Regions from separate parts of the Brevibacillus sp. HB1.3 genome, predicted to be linked through region 2. Evidence: riboswitches for the same ligand, from Rfam matches in the RefSeq annotation. Region 2 holds a riboswitch; each other region holds the start of a gene.
The links. A riboswitch is a leader RNA that binds a small molecule or an ion and turns the genes downstream of it on or off. The one in region 2 is predicted to bind cyclic di-AMP.

Region 1 (7,403 bases), on a different contig from region 2:
AACAGATGTAGCTGTAGTATGCGCAGGTGCGAAATCGATCCTCGATATCGGTCGCACACTCGAATATTTGGAAACGCAAGGTGTTCCAGTTGTGGGCTACCGCACGGATGAATTCCCTTCCTTCTTTGCTCGCAAAAGTGGATTTGGCGTAGACATGCGTATCGATACACCAGAAGAAGTCGGTAAGATGATGAACACTAAATGGGATCTGGGACTCAAAGGCGGTATGATTATCGCGAATCCAGTACCAGAATCTGATGCACTCAACCACGAAGAAATCGAGGCTGTGATCCAAAAAGCACTCGCAGAAGCAAAAGAAAACAACATTGCTGGTAAACAGGTAACGCCATTCATGCTCGATAAAGTGAAAAAGCTGACAGAAGGCAAGAGCTTGGCAACAAATATCGCGCTGGTGAAACACAATGCCGAAGTAGCGGCGAAAATCGCGGTAGCTTATCAGAAAGAAGCGAACCAAGGTAAATAAGAGAGATTGAACAACAAAATAGGGAAAGAAAAACGAGCCGCTAGAATCGCTTTCTAGGGCTCGTTTCGTTTATTTTACTCACTCCCACCAATGTTGCATTCCACGGATTCCAACATCCCATAGCTTAGCGTTTCCGGAAACGATAATGGTAATTTCGTTTACCTCGTTAAAAGGCATCTCCCTTAAAGCCTCTGCCCCTTGATAGGATTGTTCGTTTAACTGAGATAGTTCTTGTCCATCTACGATGATTATGGCTTCACCCTTTGAGCCCCCATTGTCGGGAATGCCGAAATAGAAAGAAAGCCAGACATTTTTTTGGTTCCCCAGAATATAGTGGTATGTTTTGGTTGATTCCCCTTCACTGCTATACACGTTCATTTTCGGCTCTATTCGTTCACCTGCTACCGAAAAGCTTGGGAGATTCTCAGTCATAGGTGTAGTTCCTGTCATTTCTTTCATAATCGTTAATGATTGAACGGGGCCTTCTCTTTTTTGGAGGATTTCAGAGACAACCATGACTCCAAATACAAGTACAACAATAGTTAGAGCCGAAGCCATGAGCTTTTTATAAGAAAGGTTTGAAGAAAATCCAACTCGATAGGCAACATAACCAATCGCTGCACCTATTGTATTGGATATCACATCATTTACATCAAAGCTGCCAAGGTATGTCAGGGCCTGAACAGTTTCTAGAACGAAAATCGCTAAGACAAACAAGGATATGAACTTCCCAAATCTGACACGATACAACAAGGGAAATAATATTCCAAAAGGGATAAAAGCAGCAACGTTTCCGAAATCAACAATCCATGAATAAGTTAGTTCTGGAAATGTAAGTGGTACTCCTTCTGGAGCAAGGATAAAGGTGTATCCATCTACACTAGTTGCACCGTCGAGCCTGTTAAACGCAAAGAACATAAAAAATAAAATGAAAATCGTATAGCATATGGTCCCAACTAAGATGATTTTCCGTGATTTCGTTTCCATCATTTCAATCTCCTTAAAGCCATTTGTGTCTGAATGATTTTACTCTGAATGAATACGTAAGTGATTAGCTGTTAGTCACATACTTCATTAACGGTGTGAAGCTCGGGGATGACATTGCTGTTAAGAAGTACTGCCATATGTTTGGAAGGAGACCGCCCGAACGAAGTGAGGAAAAAGGCGACTGGAAAACATGTGGCAGGGCTTCGTTCGGCACCAAGGATAGAGGACCACCCATCATTTTTCCCTGTGTTTTCAGCATTTGAAGTTTAGAAAAAAATTGAAAAAGGCACTTGATATACCCTTAGGGGGTATTGTATAGTAAAGGTGTGATCAGGAAACAACGTTAGGGAAACGATACGATAAAATATACCCCTAAAGGGTATTTGGAGGGATTATAATGAGTGCCAAAACAGCAGAGGCAACAGTCGCAATCTCAGGGATGACTTGCGCAGCTTGTGCACTGCGCATCGAAAAGGGCTTGGGAAAAATGGAGGGAGTGGAGACCGCCAACGTCAATCTGGCTTTGGAAAAATCCACAGTGGTGTTCGACCCAACGAAAACGAACATCGACGACATCCGCTCCAAAATTGAATCGCTCGGCTATGGCGTCGTCACTGACAAGGTGGAGCTAAACATCTCGGGAATGACATGTGCGGCTTGCTCCACACGGATCGAAAAAGGCTTGAACAAAACAGCTGGGGTTCTAAAGGCAAACGTGAACCTGGCGATGGAAACAGCCACAGTCGAGTACGATTCCTCACAGGTAAGTGTAACGGATCTTATTCAAAAGGTAGAGAAGCTAGGGTATCAGGCGACTCGCAAGGAAGATGGAAAAGAAGAAGAAAAAGTAGATCGTCGCCAGGAAGAAATCAAACGGCAGACCCGCAAGTTCTGGATTTCCGCGATTCTGTCGCTCCCACTGCTCTGGTCGATGGTGAGCCACTTTTCCTTCACCTCGTTTATCTGGCTGCCTGAAAGCTTGATGAATCCGTGGGTACAGCTCGCATTGGCAACACCGGTACAATTCATCATCGGAGCACAGTTTTACGTCGGAGCTTTCAAAGCCCTTCGCAACAAGAGTGCTAACATGGATGTGCTTGTTGCTCTCGGTACCTCGGCAGCTTATTTCTACAGTTTATGGGTCGCGATCAACTCCATCGGTGCTCATGGTGGCCACATGCTGGAGCTGTACTTTGAGACCAGTGCGGTACTGATCACGTTGATCGTTTTGGGTAAACTGTTTGAGATGAAAGCAAAGGGACGTTCTTCGGAGGCGATCCGCAAGCTGATGGGCTTACAAGCAAAAACAGCAGTAGTCGTACGGGATGGTGTAGAAATGACCATTCCTGTAGAAGAAGTGAGACTGGGCGACATCGTTCACGTGAAGCCGGGCGACAAAGTACCTGTCGATGGCATCGTCATGGAAGGACAGTCCGCAGTTGATGAGTCCATGCTGACTGGTGAAAGTATTCCGGTGGATAAAGCCGCAGGCGATACCGTCATCGGCGCCACCTTGAACAAAAACGGCTTTTTGAAGGTCCAGGCAACCAAAGTCGGAAAAGAAACGGCTCTGGCGCAAATCATTAAAGTAGTAGAAGAAGCACAAGGAACAAAAGCACCGATTCAGCGTGTAGCTGACAGCATCTCCGGGATTTTTGTCCCAATCGTAGTAGGGATTGCTATTCTTACCTTCTTGATCTGGTACTTTTTCGTTATACCTGGCAACTTCGGTGAGGCTTTGGAAAAAGCAATTGCTGTACTCGTAATCGCTTGCCCATGCGCCCTCGGTTTGGCAACACCGACCTCAATCATGGCTGGCTCTGGACGCGCAGCTGAGCTGGGCATCCTGTTCAAAGGCGGGGAGCATCTGGAGACGGCTCACCACTTGGATACGATCGTCCTCGATAAAACAGGGACTGTAACCAAAGGCGAGCCAGAACTGACAGACATCATCGCCATTGATATCGAAGAGCAAGAGCTGCTCTCTTTGGTCGGTGCCGCTGAGAAAAACTCCGAGCACCCATTGGCTCAAGCCATCGTTCGCGGAATTGCAGATAAAGGAATCACCTCGGCTGATACAGATTCGTTTGAAGCCATTCCTGGTTTCGGTATCCGAGCAACGGTTCATGGCAAAGAAGTACTCGTCGGTACGCGCCGTTTGCTGGAAAAATATCAAATTTCGTACCAAGCAGTGTCTGATACCATGCTGGCATTGGAGCGCTCCGGTAAAACGGCGATGCTCGCAGTCGTCGAAGGCAAGCTCGCTGGCTTGATTGCCGTAGCGGATACGATCAAACCAACCTCCAAGCAAGCGGTTCAGCGCATGAAAGCAATGGGATTGACTGTGATCATGATGACCGGTGACAACCGTCAAACCGCCGAGGCCATTGCCCGTGAAGCAGGAATAGATCACGTCATCGCAGAAGTCCTGCCTGAAGGCAAAGCCGCAGAAGTGAAAAAACTGCAAGAACAAGGCAAAAAAGTCGCGATGGTCGGCGATGGTATCAACGATGCTCCAGCACTCGCTACCGCTGACGTCGGTATGGCAATCGGTACAGGTACAGATGTGGCGATGGAAGCAGCCGATATTACCCTGATGCGCGGAGAACTGACTAGTGTCGCAGACGCTATCGAAATGAGTAAGCTCACCATCCGCAACATCAAGCAAAACCTGTTCTGGGCATTGGCCTACAACACCTTGGGCATCCCCATTGCCGCAATAGGCTTACTCGCTCCATGGCTTGCCGGTGCCGCAATGGCCTTCAGCTCCGTATCCGTCGTACTCAACGCACTGAGACTACAACGAGTAAAGCTGTAACAACAGTAACAAGCGGCTTTGTCCGCCTTACCTATACAACATAAAATGCAAGGAGAGATTGATCATGACTAATATCACATTGAACGTAGAAGGCATGTCTTGCAACAAATGCGTAGCGCGCATCGAGAACACATTGAAAGATCTGGGTGCAGAAGGTAAAGTCAACCTGGCTGAAAAAAAGGTTGAGGTTTCCTATAACGAGAGCAATTTGACTCTCGATGCAGTGAAAGAAGCTATTGAAGACCAAGGCTACGACGTCGTTTAATCATCGTGTTTGTGAAAAGCATAGCTCCTGCCTGATTCATTGAGGCGGGAGCTTTTTGGTGTTGAGGTAAAAGTGGCTGTAGTGGAGGGGAAGAAGCCCATTTCCAGTCTACGCTTCGGCCTACGCCCCGCGAGGGGGTAGACTGTCCGCTCCGAAATGAATGTCGGGAGCGCTTCAGAAGTAGAGTTTCGAGGATGTAATCTCAGAGGTTGAAGCTGAAAACCCCCGCCATTCATTTCGGAGCTAAGGAGGGCTCCAGAGGCGCTAGGACTGGAAATGTTCTTCTTCCCAAGCAGCTTTTTATTACATCTTGAAAGCAGCATTCAAGCTGTCTTTTAAAAAGCATGTAGACCCACAACAGCTCGTAGAGGAAACAGGAGAAATGAGCGAAGATCTTTGGACACACCTACCGAGGCGTAGTGAAAAAAAGCGAAACTGCCTTTAGCGTCCACCTCTGAGACACATCTTGATGGACTACTTTGGACGCGGTTTCGCTTTTTTTCACGGAGCCGGGCACCCCATGCTCCCGCGCAGGGGTTCCAAGAATCTGAGCGTTTTCTCCTGTTTCCTCCCCACCACAACAGCGAGTAAAAGGCACCAATATCTTGATTTTATGAGCAACGAACAGCTAATCCAATCCGACTCATAAAGAAAAACAGAATCCGGTTAAAACCATGCTAAACGAACGTTCACAATAACTGGAAGCGAGCGTATAATTCAAATCACAATCACCATTAAATAAGAGGCAACACAATACGGCCTAGTTCCGAGATTCTCGGAAGCGGGGGAACCAATCTTTTGGGGTTAATCCTGAGTGATCAGGAGGGATGAGGAAAAGTCTTCTCTGCCATCCTACCCGTCAGCTAACCTCGTCGGCCAAAGCAGGGAAGGTCATGGATGGATAAAGTCTAGGCATTTTATGCGCAACAAGGGGATTCCTTGCGGGCGTGTGATAGGCCGATACAGGCTTTTTCTTTGGGACCTTTGTTCTGGAGAAGAAGAATGGATCGGCCTATTTTTTTATGGAAATACCGACGAGCAGCTTATGCGATACAGACGCGAAGGAGATGGTGTGGATCGCTGGGAGGCAGTTGGTACGACATAAATCGCTGACAATCGAAAATCAGGAAGACAGAGTACAGGGGGTCCTGAAAATGGACGCCAGGTATTACGTAAGCCTGCGGATTTTCTACACGAGTAAAAATCAAGCGTGCCTGCTTGGGTTTGCTTGAGTGTGGAAGCTTCGCGGGCTTTTTGCATTTACGAAAAAACGAAGGATGAGAGATACCATGCCCAAAATGAAAGTCCATAAACTGACAAAAGTATTCGGCAAGCAGCCCGAGCTGGCCTTGAAGCTGCTGACGGAAGGACGTACGAAAGAACAAATATACAAGCAAACCGGCCAGTCCATTGGGGTCAATCAGGTCAGCTTTGAAGTCGAGGAAGGCGAAATCTTCGTCATCATGGGCCTGTCCGGCAGTGGCAAATCAACCTTAATCCGACTGTGCAATCGACTGATTGACCCGACGAGCGGAAGCATCGAGATCGATGGGGAAGAGATCGTGGACATGAAGGCGACAGCTTTGCGCGAGGTGCGGAGGAAGAAGCTCGGGATGGTTTTCCAAAGCTTCGCCCTGTTTCCGCAGCGGACGGTTCGGGAAAACGTGGAGTTTGGTTTGGAGATTCAACAAGTACCACCAGAGCTCCGGCAAGAAAAAGCACGAGAAGCACTCGCGCTCGTTGGATTGACCGAGTGGGAAAATGCGTACCCGGATCAATTGAGCGGAGGGATGCGTCAACGAGTCGGATTGGCCCGGGCGTTGGCTAATAATCCAGATATTCTCTTGATGGACGAAGCGTTCAGTGCACTGGACCCGCTCATTCGAAAAGATATGCAGGATGAGTTGCTGGAGCTTCAGATGACGATGAAAAAGACGATCCTGTTCATTACACATGACTTGCACGAAGCGTTGCGGCTGGGCGACCGGATTGCCTTTATGAAAGACGGGCAGATCATTCAAATCGGCCGCCCTGAAGAAATCATGGCAGATCCCGCGGATGAATTCGTGCGGAAGTTCGTGGAGGATGCCGACCTGTCCAGGGTGCTCGTTGCAGAAAATGTGATGAAACGGGCAGAAGCAATCACGCCAGACAAAGGGGCCCGAGTGGCGCTGCAACTCATGATGGATAACGGAGTGTCCAGCTTGTACGTCGTGGACAAAAAGCGCACACTGCTCGGATTGATTACGGCGTATGACGTATCACTCGCGATCAGTACGGGAGATTCACTGGAGGCGATCATGAAAACCGACCTCCCTACCGTTTCACCTGACGCACGTCTGCACAGTTTGTTCCCGATGATGGCAGACCTGCATGTCCCGATTGCGGTAGTGGGCGAGCAGCAGCGTTTGTTGGGTGTCATCGTAAAAGGAGCGGTGCTAGGCGGGCTGGTAGGTAAAGTCAATGTCCAAGAACATCAGAGAGCAGAGGTGATAAGTGATGGACGCCGTGCCTAAGCTGCCGATTGGCGAATGGATGGAAGGATTCGTGGAGGTGCTGGGCCAGTACAAAGGGGTATTGTTTGATCCGATGTCTATCATCATTTCCACGATGGTGACTTACTGCTCCACGGTTTTGGCAGAGATACCTTCGCTGATTCTCATCTTGCTGCTAGGGGCCGCCACGTGGGTTTTTGCAGGGAGAGCGCCTATGGTCTTTACGGTGATCGGACTTTCTCTTATTCACAACTTGGGGTACTGGGATGAAACGATGGAGACATTGGGACTTGTCCTCACTGCCACCATGATTTCGATCACTATCGGGATTCCGGTGGGCATTCTTTGCGCGAG
Region 2 (7,403 bases):
TACCAGAATGAATTACGGCATGGTTACCATCGAGCAAAAGGTCATTGATTTGAGTGAATTGCTAGTCCAGTTAAATGAAGAGCTGTATCCTTCCTTTGAGAAAAATGAGCTCGTCGCGCGGTGTACGGTTGCTGCCCAATTAGTGATCGTGGGAGATGGGGAGCTGCTGGCACGCGTATTTGAGAATATACTGACCAACGCGATACGCTACGGGGGAGATGGCCAATTTATCGATTTGAACGCTTATCGTGAGGGCGATGAAGTGGTTGTGCAAATCATGAATTACGGTGACCAGATACCAGAGGAGGCGCTACCGCATATTTTTGAAATGTTTTTTACTGGCGACAAAGCGCGAACGCATCAAGGGGGAGGCACAGGACTCGGCCTGTTTATTGCCAAAAATATCGTCGAGAAGCATCGGGGAACGATTTCTGTCCAAAGTGATTTGATTCGAACATGCTTTGAGGTCAGGCTGCCGTATGGATGAAAGGATGGAAAAAATAAAAAATGGAGACGCTTCAATATTTGGTAGAATATTCTTGTAACGGGACAAATTAACTTCGGGGGAGTTATGAATAAAAACACATGGACATTGATAGGTGCGGTAGTTATTGCTGGAATATCATCGGCTACTTGGGCTGGGGCCATTAACCAAGGGGATAAGGAAGCACTACAGGCATATAAAAAGATGGAACAGGCACGTAACCAAGGGAATGAACCCTTAAGCAAATTGAGTAGTAATGTAACCCTTTCGGATTTTTCAATTCAGGGAGCTGTTTTACCAGAAGCGGATAAAATACGTAAATACAACGATACGAATATGCAAGGATTACTATCTTCAACGGATGAAAAACTTTCCTTCATTATGGAAGGGGATGAAGTAAAAGGTATAGTTTTAGCAACAGATACAAAGCCAATCATGGCTGGTGGTGAAAAAACTGGTCCTGAATTGTTTACCCTTTACGAGAACATGAAAAATACACTCGGGGAAGATGTAAACATTACGTACTTTAGTTATGCAGGTGGGTTTATCTTCGTTGCAACTGATAGGGAAGGTGAGGAAAGCTTGTGGCTCGATCGACGTGCTTCTACTTTTTTAGAACTTCCTTCGCACAAGCAACTCAAATCTGAAGAAGTTGTAGAAAAAATTCGAGAAGGTGCGGAATCGGTGGTTGAAGAAAAGACAAACGAACTAGAAATGGGAAGTAAATCTGAATAAAGCGTATAAAGCTAGCTGTTGGCTTTTCACGGAGATTGATAGATGTTCAAAGGCCACTCCAGACAAGGCTGGGAAAAAACAAGAAAGCCGGGTCCCCGCTAGAGGACTCGGCATTTATATCCAAATTTCATTATCCGATGAATTCTTGTGCCCAGTATCCATTCACAAAGCCTACACCGATTTTGGTGAAGGAAGGATTCATGATGTTTTGACGGTGTCCTTCACTGTTCATCCATTGGTTCATGACTTCTTCAGCGGTACGTTGACCCATGGCGATGTTCTCACCCGCGGTCATAGAAGATACACCGAATTGTTTCATCATGTCAAATGGAGAGCCATACGTAGGGCTTGTATGGTCAAAGTAGTTGTTGTTGGACATATCAGCCGCTTTTGCTTGTGCAACTTTATTCAGGGAAGCATCCAGTTCCACTGGCTTCAAACCTGCTTTTGCACGCTCTTGGTTTACCAAATCAGTTACTTGCTTCCCAACAGAGGAAGCATCCACTTGTTGGTTAGCTTGTTTTACTGGCTGTTGAGCTGGCTGCTGTTGATTCGCTGGTGCTGCGTAAGGTGCTTGCATTTGCGGTTGGACAGGTTGCATATATGGTTGATATCCGTATTGCGGACATGTGGTAGCTGCAGAAGCTGTGTTAGAAAAGCCGGAAAGAACAAATCCCAATCCCAATGTCGCGATTGCAACAGTACCAAGGCGTTTCATATTCACATCGTCTCCTTTTTTTGGCCTACGAGGTTAGTTGACGGATTCGGATTGAGGAAACAACCCTACGCACTTTGGCGATTCACCCCATGCAGATCTCTCATCTGCAAGTAAAAAAGATCCCCCGCACTTCCATTCGAGAGGAAGTTTCGGCTGTTTTGTTTGGCATGACCTAGAATAACAGAGATTCACCGGTGAAAGATACCCGTAAAATTTGGTAGGATTAATAAGAATATCAGCATCAGTCTCATACTTTATTTTCTCTGAACAATAGAAAATGGGCTAGGGAACCTCATTCCCTAACCCATTTTTTCATTCATTTCGTTTAAATCAAATTCTCCGGATTCAAGCCTTCCAGCTCTGGCAATACAAAGCGCCCATCTTTTCTGATCAGCACATCGTCAAACCAGATTTCTCCGCCACCGTATTCAGGGCGTTGGATTTGGACCAAGTCCCAGTGAACGGAGGAGCGGTTGCCATTGTCTGCTACTGTGTAAGCATTTCCTGGCGTGAAGTGGAAGCTGCCCGCGATTTTTTCGTCAAACAGGATGTCCAGCATCGGGTGGAGGATGTGCGGGTTGAAGCCGATCGCGAATTCTCCGATATAGCGTGCGCCCTCGTCCGTGTCGAGGATATCGTTCAATGCTTTAGTATTGGAGCTGGTCGCCTCCACGATTTTGCCTTCTTTGAAAGTGAATTGCACATCATTGAAGGTAATGCCGTTGTAGATCGATGCCGCGTTGTAGAAAATCGTTCCTTCCACGGAATCGCGTACAGGAGCGGTGTATACTTCGCCATCCGGGATATTGCGTTTGCCGTCACACTTGATGGCATTGATTCCTTTAATGGAGAAGCGCAGGTCCGTTTTTGGACCGACGATGCGTACACGATCAGTGCGCTCCATCAGCTCTTTCAACGGAGTCATGGCAGCGGACATTTTCGCGTAGTCCAGATTGCAGACGGAGAAGTAGAAGTCCTCAAAGCTCTCGAGACTCATTTTGGATAGCTGTGCCATCGACTTGTTTGGGTAGCGAAGTACAACCCAGCGTTTGTTCGGAACGCGCTCGTTTGTATGTACAGGTTGATACAGGACGCGAGCGTAAATGCCCATTTTGTCTTCTGGTACGTCGGCATACTCGTTGATGTTGTCGTAGGCGCGGATGGCGATGTAAGCGTCCATGTCCTTCATCCGGTCATACTCGTATTTTGCCATCAGAGCCATGTGTTCTTCGCTCGTGCCTTGATAGAGTGCACGCATGACTTCCTGGTCTTTCAGGGTGACCAGAGGCAGAGCCCCAACTGCAAATGATTCACGCACAAGTGCACGAACGAGTTCAGGTTGCAGGCCTGTATTTTCGATCAGAACTTTTTCGCCTTTTTGCAAATGGAGTGAGTAACGGACGAGACGGCTTGCCAGTTCATTAATACGTGGATCTGCCATGGTGGTAACCTCCGTAGTAAAATAATTTTGATTAATGATTAATTTGTATTATTACATAACTGAGCGAAGGCTCGCCAGTGTGTTTGATGCTTCGATTACAGGCAAGCCTCGTAGATCGCGGTTACATCGGATTCATTCAATTTTCGTGAGCTAGGCAGATACCCGATTCCGCGTCCGCCGATGCGAACTGCTTCTTCGGCCATTTGGGCCAGCGATTGTTTGGTCACACCGAAGTCAGACAGACGTTCTGTGATTCCCATGCGCTCATACCACCGGCGAACGGCATCAATCGTTGCTCGTGCTGCTTCGCCCTCGTTCTCCATCGTAACACCAAAACAATGACGTCCCATACGGGCTAGTCTCTCGGGACGGTCTTGCAATATCACCTGTTCGAAATAAGGAAGGGACAGGATCGCCAGTCCACGACCGTGAGCCATATCATAGATTCCGCTCAGTGGATGTTCAATTCCGTGCAACGGCATGCCAGCACCGCGACCGCCAGCAGCGAAGGGACTGATGCCCAGCGTGCTCGCCCATAAAAGGGTGGATCGTGCTTCAGCGTTGTCTGGTTGCTGGATCGCTGTGATGGAGTGCTCGACGACGAGGCGAATGAGTGTTTCGGAAATCCCGTCCTGAACGTGGGTCCCTTCCGCGCTGATCAAATAGTTTTCAAACAGATGGGAAAAGATATCGGCGCAAGACTCCGCTGTGACGCGAGCCGGAACGGTAAAGGTGACAGACGGGTCAAGAATGGCAATCTTCGGGTAAAGTGCTGGACCGTTGATCGAAGATTTTTCATGCGTGTCCCAATGAGTCAGGACGCTGATATGGTTTGCTTCCGAACCTGTGGCGGCTACTGTCGGGACGGTCATGATCGGCAGTGCTTCCTGAACGGGTACCAGTAATTGACCAGAACCGCTCGGATTTCCCCGCATGTAATCGTAAATCGGGCGTCCGGAAACGGCTGCCGCCGCAATCGCTTTGGAGGCATCCATTACGGAGCCGCCACCGATAGCCAGAATGAAGTCACACTGATGCTCACGCGCAAGCGCAGCTCCGGCATCAACCGTTGCGGTACGCGGATTCGGTTCGATTTTGTCAAAAACAAGATACGCCACTTGAGCTTCCTGCAACAGAGCCTTGGCGCGGTCCAAAAGTCCTGTACGTTTGGCAGCATTGCCGCCTGTAACGAGCAATGCTTTTTGGCCTAATGATTTTGCTTCTTGGCCCAAACGTTCCAGTTCGCCTATGCCAAAGTAAATTTTGGTAGGAAAAGACACTTCAAATGGAAACATCTGAAATTCCTTCTTTCACGTATTGGTTGTACCACTGACAAGTTTATCATAAACAAACGAAAAGAGCCTGCCCGGAGGGGGAGGCTCATCTTGTTCAGGCAACGCGAAAGCGATCACTGATTTCTTGCAACCGCTCAGATAAGGATAGAAGCTCTGTTGCCAATTGACGTGATTTTTCAATAGAAGTGAGCTGTTCGCGCGAGGCGACCAACATTTCTTCTGTGCTGCTTTTTGTCTCTTGTGAAACGGCAACAAACGCATCGAATGCCATGTCTACGGTGTGCAAGCCTTCGGTTATGTCGGATAACCCCTCATTGGCAATATGCAGCTCTCCCGTTGTCTGGTCGACAGCTTGTCGAAGCTCAAGAAAAGCAGATGCAGCCTCTGAAAGCTTTTGCAGGCTTTGCTGAAGCTGTTCGGATGCTTGTGAGGTTTCGGAGGAAATCTCATGGGTTTGTTCCTGAACAGCGTCCATCAGTCGCGTGATTTCTACTGTGGCATTTTCCGACTCGCTGGCAAGCTTGGCTACCTCGTTTGCCACGACAGCAAATCCGCGTCCGTTTTCTCCAGCACGGGCCGCTTCAATACTCGCGTTTAAAGCGAGAAGCTTGGTTTGCTTCGCCACATTTTGGATCAGATGAACAACATGTCCAATAGATTCTGATTGTCGACGCAGTTCTGTCATGCGGGTGTCGACCTGTGTGTACGTGTGGGAGAAGCGATTGATCATCGTGTTCAAATCATCGATACGATTTTGTCCATGGTGGGTGACTGTCTGCATCTTTTTACCCGCTTCAATCACAGAGAAAATACGCGCAATCAGTCCATCCATCGATTGCTTGATGTGCTGAAAAGAGGCGCTGGCACCATCTGTTGAGGCAGCTGTTTGTTCGACGCCTTGATTGACTGTATCGAGACGAAAAGACAGCATCGATGAATGATCGCCTGCTTCATCGGCTGTTTGCCTGATTGCGATGCCGCCTTTGTTCAGTTCCACAATCATGAGTTGGATCTCGGCAATAATCTCACACATTTGCTCCACCATGTGATTGAAGCTGTTAGAAATTCCACGAATCTCTGGACCCTCGTTTTGTAAAAGGGAACGATGGGTGAGGTCGCCCGAGCTGACCTGTTGCATGGCCAAAATCAACGTCTGAAAAGGCGCGGTAATCCCCTTCACAACCAGAAGGCACAGCAACAAAGAAAGGACCAGACTAGCGAAAATGGTCATCACGATGATTTTGGTTATCTCATGGAGAGGACCTAGATAGGATTCCTGCAAAACGTCTATGACGTATATGTAGCTCTCCTCAGGAGAATGCGTAAAGGCCAGCGTATGTATGTGACCATCGACAGGGACATGAATCACGCCGAATCGCTCGGCTTCCATTCGTTTCGCGATATCTTGCGGGATTTCAATGGCGCCCTTTGTCACGTTTTCAATGGGATGAAAAGCTCCATTTTTGACCAGATATTGCTGGAGTATCAAGCCTTCCTGAGACAGATTGCTTTCTTGCTGCTGCAATTCGTATTGAAGGCGCTTTTGGTAGGATTGATCGTCGCTAGCGAAAGTGAACTTCAAAAGCGAAATTTTTTCGGTGGTCTTGTCCGTCTCTGAGTCAAGGCGGGACTCCATTTGCGAAATCATCACCTGTTTTGCCTGGGTGTAAAAGGTCCAGCCAATCATCCCAGAAGAAATGAGCAGGATGAACAGAAGTGGGATCGTCAGCTTGGTACGGAGCCGCACTTGCCTGTGTAAGCGAGAAAAGGGAGTAAATAAATGGCGAAAGATAGCGTGCATCTCCAGTTGCCTCCTGATAAGTGGATGATCGAAAAGTCCTGAGACTAAGGACTATTGTAATAAGGAGATGTAAAGCTAGTATGGAGATCATGTAAACGAATGTTAACATCTATGACTCGGAAAACATGCAGTAAATCCCGAACATTTGTCGAAGTCTATTCCAGCATTTTTCGTTGATAAATGCGTATGTTTGTGTTTTAATGTAGTTGAAACGTTCGTGAATTAACCTAAACTCAACCTTTTTGACTGGGAAGGTGACTCCTACGGTGGAAAAACAGGAACAACTCTACGAAGGTAAGGCGAAACGTATTTATCGGACATCATTGCCTGATCAGTACTGGGTAGAGTACAAAGACGACGCAACAGCATTTAATGGAGAGAAACGGGCGCAAATCACCGGAAAAGGTGAGCTGAACAACCGCATTACGGCAATCTTTTTCACCATGCTGAAGGAGCGGGGCATCGACAACCATTTTGTCCGTCTGCTGTCCGCCACAGAGCAAGTTGTTCGCAAAGTGGAGATTATCCCTTTGGAGGTAGTCGTTCGCAATATCGCAGCAGGCTCATTGGCCAAGCGTCTTGGCATGGAAGAAGGAACTGTGCTTCCGCAGCCCGTTGTCGAGTTTTACTACAAGGATGACGCACTGGGAGATCCATTGGTGAATGCCTCCCATATCAAAGTGTTGGGGATTGCAAGCGAGAGTGACCAAGCGACATTGGAGCGCATGGGTCTTGCTGTAAACGAGGTCCTCGTGCCTTACCTGCGCGAGCGCAACATTACCTTGGTCGATTTTAAACTGGAATTCGGAAAAACAGCGGACGGGGAGATTCTCCTCGCCGATGAAATATCCCCGGATACATGCCGTTTCTGGGATTCAGTAACGAATGAAAAGCTCGACAAAGACCGCTTCCGCCGCGATTTGGGCAAT
Region 3 (7,403 bases), on a different contig from region 2:
CACGCAATTAATCCCTGCGAATACTCGCACTGCTTTCAATGCACTGGTCCCCGCTTCTTTCCACTATGAAGTGCGCCTTACCGTAGCAGAAAACAACAGAAATGTCCTTCTCACCACTTATGGCCGTACTTCTATCGGCGGCGGTCAAGTTGTTGGTCTTACCGTTCTTGACAGTCAATTCCAAACTGTCGAAATCGAAACTTGTATTTAACTATCTTGTAGGAAGAAAATGAGGAATTATGGTGGGACGCCATAGTTCCTTTTTTCATCCATTCGCATGCAGGAAAAGGCGCTTGGGACGACCACGACAAAAAAAGAAACTGCCCTCGAAAGGACAGTTTCTTTGAAAAGGAGACTTACAGTTTTACTACGTTCTCAGCTTGTGGGCCACGGTTGCCTTGAACGATGTTGAATTGAACTTTTTGACCTTCGTCCAAAGTTTTGAAACCGTCACCTTGGATTGCGCTGAAGTGAACGAATACATCGTCTCCGCCTTCTACTTGAATGAAACCGAAACCTTTTTCTGCGTTAAACCATTTTACTGTTCCGTTCGTTTGCATCTAAAAAAACCTCCAAAAATTCAATTTGAATATGCTAGTCATATTTACCGAAGCAAATAAAGCTCACATATCATGAAGAAATACCAGATCATGTGCGATGATACGCCTTCATGATATGTGAATTTTACTTATTCAGTAAATATGCAAATGTCATAGGACGGAACTGCAAAATTAAAAACTAAACCTTTTGAAAACCTAAAACAATGAAAGCCCTTCCTCTCTTCCATCCTTGCGGCTCCGATGACCGCGCCAGTGTGAATCGGGGATTCAAAAATGTTATCCATCAGCATACAAACACCTCGATGAATGATTAGGTATCAATTTTTCAAGTAGCAACCTCATTCTACCATGGTTGTCCAATAAAAGCAACCGTTCACCCTTATTCTGGACGATGCGGAACTCTGATACAATAGGATTGGGAGGGATTACATTGCAAAATCATATTTTGACAACCATTCAATTATCCGAAATGCTTGAAAAGAAAGTGCCCGTACTTTTATTGGACGTACGCGACGCCGAGAAATTTGTTTCCGGCAGCCTCGTTCACGAAAGCGCATCGACGCAAAACGTCCCCTATCTTCTAATGAAAGAACAGGACAAGCCGCTTGATGAAGAAACCGAAAAACTCGCGCAAAATGTGCAGATCGTTACCTTATGTACAACAGGTAACAAAGCTCAAAAAGCTGCGGCTCTCCTTCGTGAGCATGGTTTCCATGCAAATGCATTGGAAGGCGGCTTAACCGCCTGGAAGGAACAATCAAACGAAACAAAATGAGCCTAATTTATCAACGATTCTAGCTATTTGCCATATATTACTCCTTTATTTCGATTGGGATTGTCTGATATCGTTGTTCATGCCAAACGAAATAAGCCGAGACTTCCTCTTTGAAAAGGAAGTGCGGGGGACTTTTTTGTGGATGAGCTATTCCACATTGGGGTGAATCGCCACACTGGCGTAGGGTTGTTTCCTCAATCCGAATCCGACAACTAACCTCGTAGGCAAAAAAAAGGAGAGATTTGTTTTATGAAACGTTTTGGTTCTGTTACAATCGCGATGACTCTTGGTCTGGGCTTGGCTTTGACAGGGTTTGCTTCTTCTGCTTCCGCAGCATCTAACTGCCCATTGAAGAACGGACAATTCCAATTCAATGTGGGTCAAAATATGGGACAATTCCAAAAAGCACCAAATGCTCAACAGTTTCTTAACTTTTTCCAAAAGCAAGGCTTTGTTCCTGGCCAGCCACAAGCAGTACAGCTAATGCAACCTGTTAAGCAAGGACAAGCTACACCTGTACAACAACCATGCCCGTATCAACCAGGATCTTTCCAACAAGCTCCCGTACAACAAGCTCCAGTACAACAAACACCAGCACAACCAGTACAAACAGCACCAGCACAACCTACCAATACTGTCACTGAGCCTGCCGCTCCAGTAAATCAAGCGGATCAAGCTAAGACGGGTGATTTTGCGAAACAAGTCGCTGATTTGGTAAACCAAGAACGTGCAAAAGCAGGTCTCAAGCCTGTTCAAATGGATGCAACACTGTCCAAAGTAGCTTTGGCAAAAGCACAAGATATGTCTGCTAACAACTATTTTGACCACAACAGCCCAACGTACGGTTCCCCATTTGACATGATGAAGCAGTATGGCATTCAATACTCGACTGCAGGTGAGAATATCGCCATGGGTCAACAGAGTCCACAAGAAGTCATGCAACAATGGATGAACAGTGAAGGCCACCGCCAAAACATTATGAACCCTGACTTCACGAAAATTGGTGTCGGCTTCACAAATGGCTACTGGGTACAAGAATTTATCGGGTAACACGCTTTGCACGAAACGAAAAGCCGGTTTCTCTTAATCGAGACCCGGCTTTTTCGTGTAGGCATTATTCCGGCTGTGTTTCAGAAGCCTGTTTTTTGGGGGTACAGCAGCTTTCCTGCTCATCTAGCAAAGCAACGTCCTTTTGATTCATTTCTTGCTTGGTTGGGTAAGCAGATACTTGCTGCAGCTCGGCATTGACATCAGACGATTGTTTCATCCGTATGGCCCCCTCGCCGTTTTTGGTGGTGCATCCCTAGTATGCACGCGGTTCTAAACGACTCATTCCTAAGGAACACTGGAAGCACATGCAAATGAACCTATCTGCTAATAATATGTTCAAGGTCTTTTAGGGCAGCCGCTGCTGCCGCGACAGGATCTGATTTTCCTCCAACGACCAATAAATCTCCCATGACATCTGTTTCTACCCTGATTGCTTTTGTCGTACCTAATACGGATGCAAACGGATGGGTAAAATCCACCGCACATAGCTCAACTGCTACTGTAAGCGTACCATTCGCTTCCTTTTGGATCGTTCCGATCAGCTTGGGAATCTTCGTATGCTTTTTCCACGTCTCGATTTGTAACGAGGTTATTTCGCGAATACTTGCGCGTGCGATATCGGTTAGATTTACTTGCCCGCCAAAAGCAGCGTTTGCCAGGATCGTGAGCTTCGAAGCTGTATCCCAACCATCGATATCGTAAGAGGGGTCCGGTTCGGCAATCCCCATCTTCTGAGCGAGCTCGACTGCTTCTGTACAGGTGAGCCCCTCTTCCATCATTTTTGTAAGCACGAAGTTCGTCGTTCCCGTAAAAATACCTTCAACTCGTTTTACTTCACAGCCTGCCAGGTTATACTGCAAAAGATCGATCGTCGGCAGAGCTGCTGCTGTTGCCCCACTAATTTTCAACGCGGTACCATGTTTTTTGGCAAGAGCGGCCAAACTAGCATAATCAACAACTAGCGCACCTTTTGAAATCGCGATCGCATGCATGGCATTCTCCAATGCATACCGAATATAAGTCAGACCAGGTCCACCCTCTTTTTCAGATGGACCTGCCTCGATGAGTACGTCTGCTTGAACTGATTTGATAAACTCCAGCGCGTTCCAGGTTGGGTTCCCTGCTTGTTTTGTATGAGCATAGTCTGCCCATTTCCCTGAATCGATTCCGTTCTCATCATAGAGGCCGGACGTTGAACGAACGATTCCCACGAGTCTGACATCCGCTTGATATAGCTCGCGGTACCGCTCCCGTCGCTCTTCCAGCAGTCTGGCTACCTGCTGTCCTACTGTTCCGAAGCCTGTCACCATAATATTCCAACGTTTCATGAGTCAATCTCCTTGCTGTTTATGCTTCGTTTATTTCCACCATTTTTTTCTATTTTTATCTTGTATCCGGTGCAAATCCTTGCGATTCAGTTTCTTTCCTGTTTTTGCCGAGTAGAGCTCTTCCGTATGATCAATAAACAATATTCCTTCCAAATGGTCCATCTCGTGCTGAATACACCGAGCAAGGAAATCTTCGGCTTCGATTGTCTTTGTTTCTCCTTGGCGGTTCAGCGTCTGGACTTTGACATAATTCGCCCGACGAACGATTCCGAAAACACCTGGTATTGAAAGACAAGCTTCTTGCCCTACCTGCTCACCTGATTTTTCTATCAACACCGGATTGATTAGTTCAATCAAGCCGCTGCCGCAATCCATGACAACTAAACGCTTCGGGATACCAATCTGGATCGCCGACAAGCCTGCTCGACCTTTCGCAGCGTAAATGGTTTGGGCCATATCATCCAATATCTTTTCAACCTGCGGAGTAATGGAGCGTACTCTTTTTGAAGTTTCACGCAAGATAGGGTCCCCCAGGCGAACGATCATGCGTTCAGCCATTTCCTTCTCCCTCCCGCATTACTCAGTTTTCGATATCAAGGTAGCAAATCAGGTCCTCGCTGTCAAAAAGAACCTCGCAAAATCTGAAATATCCCCTTGGGCAAGGGTGACAAATGCATGTAGATACGCTATCTTTATTGGTAAAGATAGATGTTTGTATATGAAAAGGGAGGCTACCATGCATTCATTGGCATCAACGCTGAACGAAACCATCCAACGAGAAAATCCGCACGTGTATGAAATGCTGTCCAATATCGCCAAGCTGATCTATTTCCCAAAAGAGGGGATTCTCAGTCAATCGGCAGAAGCGAAAGCAAAAGCGAAAAAGTACAACGCAACCATCGGGATTGCACTGGAAAACGGTCAACCGATGCACCTGAAGGTCATTCAAGATAACCTGTCTGCTTACCAGCCAAAAGACATTTACGAATATGCGCCCCCAGCAGGAAAGCCTGAACTGCGTGCAGCATGGCGTAAAAAAATGATTGAGGAACAGCCTTCGCTGGCTAATCATACGTTTAGTAACCCTATCGTTACAAACGCTTTGACGCATGGCCTGAGCATCGTGTCTGATTTGTTCGCTGACAGCGGCGACAGTGTCATCATCCCGGACAAAAACTGGGAAAACTACGAGCTTACTTTTTCGATCCGCCGTGGTGCGGAAATGGTCTATTACCCATTATATAACGACGAGATGAAATTTAATGCTGCTGGTTTGCGCGATGCCATTCTCGCACAAAAAGAAAAAGGCAAGGCCATCGTCGTACTCAACTTCCCGAATAACCCAACAGGCTATACACCAGGCCCAGAGGAAGGAAAACAAATCATCGCTGCGCTCAAAGAAGGCGCAGAGGCTGGAATCAACATTGTTGCGGTGACAGATGACGCGTACTTCGGCTTGTTCTTCGAAGATTCGATGCACGAATCTCTCTTCGCTGGCCTGTGCGATGTTCACCCTCGCATTCTGCCTGTAAAAGTAGATGGCGCTACCAAAGAGGATTACGTATGGGGCTTCCGTGTTGGCTTCATTACGTATGCATCCCCGTCCAGCGACTTGCTCAGCGCTTTGGAGCAGAAGACAATGGGAATCATCCGCGCGACTCTTTCCAGCGGATCACATCCTTCCCAAACATTCGTCCTGCAAGCAATCACTGCACCGGAGTACAAAGCACAGAAGCAGGAGAAATTTGATATCATGAAAGGCCGCGCCAACCGAACCAAGGAAGTGCTCGACAGCGGTAAATACGATGACGTGTGGACCTACTATCCATTCAACTCCGGCTACTTCATGTGCCTCAAGCTAAAGACTGTCGAAGCAGAAACATTGCGCCAGCATTTGCTGGAACAGTATGGCGTGGGTACAATCGCTCTCGGTCAAACCGATTTGCGCATTGCCTTCTCTTGCATTGAAGAAGAAAACATTGCGGACTTGTTCGAATTAGTCTACAGCGGTGTGAAAGATTTGGAAAATGCATTGACCAAATAACAAGCTCTATTGCAAAAGCGTCTTGACCTCGTGTCAGGGCGCTTTCATTTTCTTCTTTTATAAAAAAAGACCCGGATACCCACGAAATAAAAATGCGAGGGTTTCCGAGACCTTTCCATCAAGCTATTTCCATTCGCTTTCCATCGACGAACGTATACGACGAGGCTGCTGTGTACCGATAAAAATGGAGGCGAGCACCAGGATCATCCCCACCCCATGCATCCAAGTAAATGCTTCATTCAAGAAAAGGACAGCCACGAGAGCAGCGCTTATCGGCATCATTCCAGTGAACAAGCCAGCTTTGGATGCCTCCACCTTCTCCACCCCTTTGTACCAGAGAAAGAAGGATAAGACGCTGGCCGTAAATGCATAGTACACGAGAAGCCACCAAACTTTTGCAGGTACGGCACTCCAATCAAACCGCAAGCTTTCCCAGATCGCAAATGGAAGAAACAAGACAAAGCTGATGACATTAATTGCAGCCGTCATTTGAAAAGGCGTAATTTTCCCAGACAGTCTTTTGGCGAAAATCGTGAAAAGCGCTTCGCTGACGACTGCAAAAAATACGAACAAATTGCCAAGCATACTTACCCAGTTTTGCTCCACTCCGCTACCTGTGAACGTAATGAAGCCGATGCCGCCGACTGAAAGACCGATTGCCACTAAGCTGTTGGCGTGTAATTTTTCCTTGAGAATCCAGAACGAAAACAAAGCGATGCAGGCAGGTACCGTACTCGTAATAATACCCGCGGCAGTAGCAGTCGTCCACTGAACACCGTACAGCATGCAAATACTAAACAGGAACACGCCGAAAAACGACTGCCAGAATAGCACCTTGCCTTCGTCACGGCTCCAAGACGTTTTCCATTCTCCACGCATAGCGAGCAACGGCAATAGGATGACGATCGCAAGCAAAAAGCGCAGCTCCGAAAACAAAAACACGGGAACATGGGAAACAATTTCTTTCCCGATGGAGATGTTGCTTCCAACCAAGGCCATAGCCATGGCTAACTGTATGTAAGCGAACAGCATGACGATCCGCTTCCCCCTTCAACCTCCTACCATTCTTTGCATCTGGCCAAACTACCTGCGATTACCCTGCGTTTTGCCATTCTTTTTGAGAGGACGGGACCTTTTTTGTCTTTTTCTCGGCAGCCCCCACTAGCCAGGAACCAAACGGCAGTTTTCCCAGCCCATATGATAGGGCGAAGGAAAGAATCGAGCACAAGACAAATGCGACCACACTTCCCCACACGCCTGTGTGAAAAAGCTGAAGCTCGCGCAAAAACTTCATCAAGTACGTTAAGATCAGCGCATGAATCAAATAAGCGCCGTACGAATATTTCCCAAGAAGTCCTAGCCAATGTGTCCATTTGGACTGCTTCTTGCTCATCCATAGGCAGAGAGCGTACACAGCCAGTAGGCAAGCCATCGTATAGAGGAACATGGACGGCTTCAAGGATGTCGCTACGTTTAAATTGATCTGGCCTTGCCCTGAATCACGGAAAAGCTCATACCCAATGACTGCGTACAGGACACCAACCGAAATGATGATCCATTGCCAGTATCTTTTCAGCATGGCACGAAATGCAGGCAACGTGAAAGCGACCAAGCCACCGAACAAAAAGTAATAGAAATAATAGAAC

Region 1: linked by a shared signal. The riboswitch ahead of HPY31_RS24700 (hypothetical protein) and the one ahead of HPY31_RS18130 (CAP domain-containing protein) in region 2 are both predicted to bind cyclic di-AMP.
Region 3: linked by a shared signal. The riboswitch ahead of HPY31_RS04390 (CAP domain-containing protein) and the one ahead of HPY31_RS18130 (CAP domain-containing protein) in region 2 are both predicted to bind cyclic di-AMP.

The regions. Positions count from the first base shown of each region.
Region 1 is NZ_JABMIT010000013.1:150,262-157,664, reverse strand. Features, by position in the region: gene HPY31_RS24720 (pseudouridine-5'-phosphate glycosidase) at 1-484, shown strand, start outside; gene HPY31_RS24715 (VanZ family protein) at 563-1,474, opposite strand; gene HPY31_RS24710 (heavy metal translocating P-type ATPase) at 1,869-4,289, shown strand; gene HPY31_RS24705 (cation transporter) at 4,354-4,554, shown strand; cyclic di-AMP (ydaO/yuaA leader) riboswitch at 5,302-5,448, shown strand; gene HPY31_RS24700 (hypothetical protein) at 5,577-5,786, shown strand; gene HPY31_RS24695 (quaternary amine ABC transporter ATP-binding protein) at 5,844-7,070, shown strand; gene HPY31_RS24690 (ABC transporter permease) at 7,054-7,403, shown strand, end outside.
Region 2 is NZ_JABMIT010000007.1:228,169-235,571, reverse strand. Features, by position in the region: gene HPY31_RS18140 (sensor histidine kinase) at 1-487, shown strand, start outside; gene HPY31_RS18135 (hypothetical protein) at 572-1,219, shown strand; gene HPY31_RS18130 (CAP domain-containing protein) at 1,350-1,937, opposite strand; cyclic di-AMP (ydaO/yuaA leader) riboswitch at 1,945-2,102, opposite strand; gene HPY31_RS18125 (aminopeptidase) at 2,263-3,378, opposite strand; gene HPY31_RS18120 (iron-containing alcohol dehydrogenase) at 3,474-4,673, opposite strand; gene HPY31_RS18115 (methyl-accepting chemotaxis protein) at 4,768-6,474, opposite strand; gene purC (phosphoribosylaminoimidazolesuccinocarboxamide synthase) at 6,741-7,403, shown strand, end outside.
Region 3 is NZ_JABMIT010000001.1:930,413-937,815, forward strand. Features, by position in the region: gene HPY31_RS04375 (hypothetical protein) at 1-211, shown strand, start outside; gene HPY31_RS04380 (cold-shock protein) at 357-560, opposite strand; gene HPY31_RS04385 (rhodanese-like domain-containing protein) at 991-1,335, shown strand; cyclic di-AMP (ydaO/yuaA leader) riboswitch at 1,420-1,577, shown strand; gene HPY31_RS04390 (CAP domain-containing protein) at 1,585-2,385, shown strand; gene HPY31_RS04395 (hypothetical protein) at 2,450-2,602, opposite strand; gene HPY31_RS04400 (homoserine dehydrogenase) at 2,703-3,713, opposite strand; gene def (peptide deformylase) at 3,744-4,271, opposite strand; gene HPY31_RS04410 (aminotransferase class I/II-fold pyridoxal phosphate-dependent enzyme) at 4,450-5,757, shown strand; gene HPY31_RS04415 (DMT family transporter) at 5,881-6,789, opposite strand; gene HPY31_RS04420 (acyltransferase) at 6,851-7,403, opposite strand, start outside.